Regions from separate parts of the Arthrobacter sp. T2-23 genome, predicted to be linked through region 2. Evidence: predicted binding sites of a transcription regulator. Region 2 holds the regulator's gene; the other holds the start of a gene.
What was found. The regulator LexA, encoded in region 2, represses DNA repair genes until DNA is damaged. The targets are predictions, from matches to a motif close to TCGAACANNTGTTCGA.

Region 1 (2,198 bases), 700 kb from region 2:
GCTCCACGAGCGGATCCCCCGCAATCCCGATCACCGAAGCTTCAGGAACCACGGGCCGCTTCCACCCCATGTCGGTGACAGGGTCCATCCGGCACCGGTCCGCGAGCGCCTCGGTGTGGGCCAGCAGGCTTTTCAGGTCCGCGGCGCCGTACCCGGCGGTGTGCATGATTTCCTTGCCCAGCTGCAGCATCTGGGCGGAGGATTTCAACCATCCCTGTCCGTTGGGTTGCAGCTGGGGTGCGGCGGAGAGCTCGGGCAGGGACTTCAGCGTGCGGGCGGAGTCCAGCACGTCCGCCGTCGCGGCGCCGTCCTCGGCACAGTACCGTACAGCGTTGGTCAGCACCGCGGGAACAGCGTGTTCCTCAGCGAGTTTGAGCATCCGCACGGCATGGGCCGTGCTCAGGGGTTCGCCGGGCGGGCTGAGCTGCGAGACGACCTCGGCGGCGAGGGTTCCGGACGGCATGGCCTCCAGCCAGCGTTTGAACAGTGTGCGGGGGCGAAGGTAGCGCCGGCCACCCATGGAACGGCCGACGTCGGAGTCCGGGCCGAGCAGGACGGTCAGGACCGGCTTGAGGGTCTGCGGATCCAGGGTGCGCGAGGCCAGCTCCGCCCGGGTCACGGCCACGGGCACCGCTCCCTGTGCCTTGCCTGTGGTGCGTGCGTGGGCGTCGGAGACCAGCCGGCACAGCGCCCGGTACCCTGCGCCGTTGTTCTGCCCGTGCGCCAGCACCACGACGCGTCCCCCGACCTGGGTGCGGAGGTCGCCCTCGTCGTCGTAGATCGCAAGGTCCACCCCGACCACCGGATCCAGGCCCGCCGCCATGCAGGCTTTCAGGTGCTTGACGGTGCCGTAGAGCCCGTCGCGGTCCGTGCAGGCGAGCGCCGTGGCACCGTCCGCGGCAGCCGCAGCGGCCAGTTCTTCCGGCCAGGACACCCCATAGTGGGCGCTGAATGCGGTGGAGACGTGTAGATGGGTGAAGCTCATGCTGATTCGGGTTTCCGGAGAGGGGGCAGGGCATCGTGGATCCGCAGCAGCCGCCAGCGCCCGCTGCCTATGTGCCGGCTCAGGTCAAGGGTGAGGGTCCGCGCCGGACTTCCTGCGTCCCGGACTTGGACGCGCCAGATTTCGTGGTCAACCAGCCCCGGTCCGCCGCCCAGCGGTGCCCGCTGTTCCTCTGCCCACCACTGGCGCCGCTCGAACCAGCGGACCGGTTCGGCGCAGACCTCGTAGTGTTGTCCTGCCCAGACAAGGGACTGGGGCTGGCCCTCCGGGGTGCAGGCGACGTCCACCGACTCGCTGAACATCCCCATAACGCCTCCCGGAAAGTGCTGACCCCAGGCGAGAACCCACGTAGGTAAACAAGCGTAGGTAAACAAGCCTTTATTCGAATATATCTTCGATTACTTCCAGTCTACGCCGGGGCGCGGACAAAACATAGATCGGGGGTGGACGGACGCAGGCGCAGGTAGCAGGATTGAGCCATGAGCTCCCACAGCGCACTCCTGAAGCACGTCAGCATCGCCGCCAAGGATTCAACCTTGGTGGCGAAGTTCGATATAGACGGGAACATTCCTAGTTCCGGGGCCTACGTCGTCGGGCTCGTGGCCGCCACTCCAGACCATTCCCACCAGCGCCGGATGGAAATCGAGTTCATGAACGGCGAGGCCGTGTCCTTTTTCTGCTTCAGCCATGACGGCACGGAGGAGAACTTTGACCTCAAGGGCGTGGAGCACTCCGGCAACACCATCACCGGGAACTTCCCCATCAGCACGGTGATGGGGCTGACCAAGGGCCACCTGATGACGGCGTACAGCGATTGCGAGGGCAGGGACTACCAGGCCAACGTGCCCGTCGAGGAGTCGCTCTAGCCGGGCCGGACAGCCCTAGCTGGAGGCTTTGTAGACGTCCAGTTCCAGCCGGATGAAGGCGTCGATCATCGCCCGGTAGGTCTGTTCGACGATCTCCGGGTCGATATCTTTCTGCTCCGCCGTGGCCTTGACGTGTTCGAGGACCCGCTCCACGCGGCCCGGGGCACGGACCTCGGCGCTGTCTGCCTTGAGCGTCCCGGCAATCCGGATGAGCCGTTCGCGCCGGCCGATCAGTGCGACGATCTGCTCGTCCACTTCGTCGACCGCCACCCGCACGGCGGCGAGCTGTTCCCTGTCGGCCTGGGCGTCTTTGTCGTCTCCGTGATTTG
Region 2 (2,198 bases):
CCGGCGTCGACGTCGGATCCCCCTTCGAATATCCGAAGCAGGGCATCCTCTACGTCGCCAAGCACCTGCCCAAGCCGGGCCGCGGGACGTCCCCCGAAGCCCTCGACGAGCTCGAAAAACTGATCCGGGCCTCCGGCGGCGGCGCGCTGTGCCTCTTCTCCTCCCGGCGTGCCGCTGAAGAAGCAGCCGAGGCCATGCGGCCACGGCTGGGCCTCAATATCCTTTGCCAGGGCGAGTCGACCATGACGGCACTCGTAAAGCAGTTCGCCGACGAGCCTGACACTTGCCTCTTTGGCACCATGTCGCTCTGGCAGGGCGTCGATGTGCCCGGAAACTCCTGCCGGCTGGTGGTCATCGACAGGATCCCGTTCCCGCGGCCGGATGACCCGCTGATGACCGCCCGCTCCCGGGCCGTGGCCCAAGCCGGCGGTAACGGCTTCATGAGTGTATCTGCAACCCACGCGGCCATCCGGCTCGCCCAGGGCGCCGGCCGGCTGATCCGCTCGACGTCGGACAAGGGCGTGGTGGCTGTCCTGGATTCCCGGCTGTCCACCGAGCGCTACGGCGGGTTCCTGCGCGCCGCGCTGCCGCCGTTCTGGCCCACCACCGACCCGGCGGTGGCCCTGGCCGCCCTCGCACGCCTGGCCAAGGAAGCCCCGGCAAAGGAGACGGCCACCTAGCCCCGGTCACCCAACGACGAAGGCCCCGTCCGGAAAACTCGGACGGGGCCTCTCTGTGCCGGGCGCAGCCTGCCGGCGGCGCTAGAGGGAGCGAAGCACCGAGACGACTTTGCCCATGATGACGGCATGGTCGCCGAGGATCGGTTCGTACTGGGTGTTCTGCGGGAGCAGCCAGGTGTGGCCGTCGCGCTGGCGGAACGTCTTGACCGTTGCCTCGTCGTCGAGCAGGGCAGCGACAATGTCGCCGTTGACGGCGTCGTTCTGGCGCCGGACGACCACCCAGTCGCCGTCGCAGATGGCGGCGTCGATCATCGAGTCGCCGGCGACCCGGAGCATGAACAATTCGCCGTGGCCCACCAGTTGGCGCGGCAGCGGCATCACGTCCTCCACCACCTGGTCGGCCAGGATCGGGCCTCCGGCGGCGATCCGGCCCACGAAGGGCACCATTGCGGTGTCGGTGGCGCTGGCGAGTTCCGAGACCGCAACGCCGCCGACGGCCCGCAGGCCGGTGGACTTCGCCACCCCGGAGACCTTGGTAGCGCCCTCGTCGAGCGTCAGAGGCAAAAGGACTTCCATGGCGCGGGGCCTTTTGGGATCCCTCCGCAGGTAACCGAGCTTTTCCAGCTGCGAGAGCTGATGGGTGACGCTGGAGAGGCTGGCGAGGCCGACGGTGTCGCCGATCTCGCGCATCGAAGGCGGGTAGCCGTTGTCCGTCACGGACCGCTGGATGGTCTCCAGGATCTTCTTTTGCCGGACGGTGAGGCCCTTCGGCGCCCGGCCGGTCTGGGGGCTCCGCTGGGCGGCCCTCCCGCCGGCGGCTTGTGCTGCCATGTTCGCCACGCCTTTCCGATCCGCCCGGCCGCCGTGGGCTGCCGGGACCAACTGGTCTGAAAATGTCAGACCCCGCTGATCAACTGCTGTTGATCACCACAAGTGGTTCTGCTGGTTCAAAAGTAGGCCAGCAGACACGCTTTTTCAAACATTTGTTCTAGCGAGTCTCGACAATGTTCGTTCATAAGTGCTAAAACAGAAACTACAAAGTTCGAATATGTGTTCGAAGTGAGTCGCAGGAGCGGGATCATGCGGTTCGGTTCTGTGTTCGAACGTAGTGATCAAGATTTGCGGTCCAGGTTTGCTTTAGATGGTTCGGCCGATTGGCGGCGAGTACGTGGAGTACGCCGGGCGGCACAGATAAGTCCAGGAGGGCTCAGTTCATGTCAGCAGTAAGCGCTATTTCCGGTTCACTGGTTTCCGTTCCCGTGCAGGCGTCACGGTTCGAGGCTTTCGGCCCGCACGGCATCTTCGACGGGCAGGAAGCGGGCCGCGGGCAGCGGGCTGTGCCTGCCGCCGCGCCCAGGCAGGCGCCGCTGCGGCTGACCCGCCGGGGCCGCTTCGTCTTCTTCGGCCTGCCGTTGATTCTGCTGGCTGCGCTCGTCCTTTCGCTCGCCGGTTTCCTGAACGCGCCGGCCAAAGCCGCCGACTCGACCGCGGAGCTCTCGCTCACCCCTACGGTCACCG

Region 1: a site for LexA is predicted at 1,386-1,401, ahead of ACZ5Z0_RS00490 (DUF6504 family protein). Genes of this name have one in related genera too.

The regions. Positions count from the first base shown of each region.
Region 1 covers NZ_AP027917.1:91,215-93,412, reverse strand. Annotated here, with positions in the region: gene ACZ5Z0_RS00495 (DNA polymerase III subunit alpha) at 1-985, opposite strand, end outside; gene ACZ5Z0_RS00490 (DUF6504 family protein) at 982-1,311, opposite strand; gene ACZ5Z0_RS00485 (hypothetical protein) at 1,483-1,869, shown strand; gene ACZ5Z0_RS00480 (chorismate mutase) at 1,885-2,198, opposite strand, start outside.
Region 2 covers NZ_AP027917.1:794,416-796,613, reverse strand. Annotated here, with positions in the region: gene ACZ5Z0_RS03670 (ATP-dependent DNA helicase) at 1-680, shown strand, start outside; gene lexA (transcriptional repressor LexA) at 762-1,511, opposite strand; gene ACZ5Z0_RS03660 (LysM peptidoglycan-binding domain-containing protein) at 1,895-2,198, shown strand, end outside.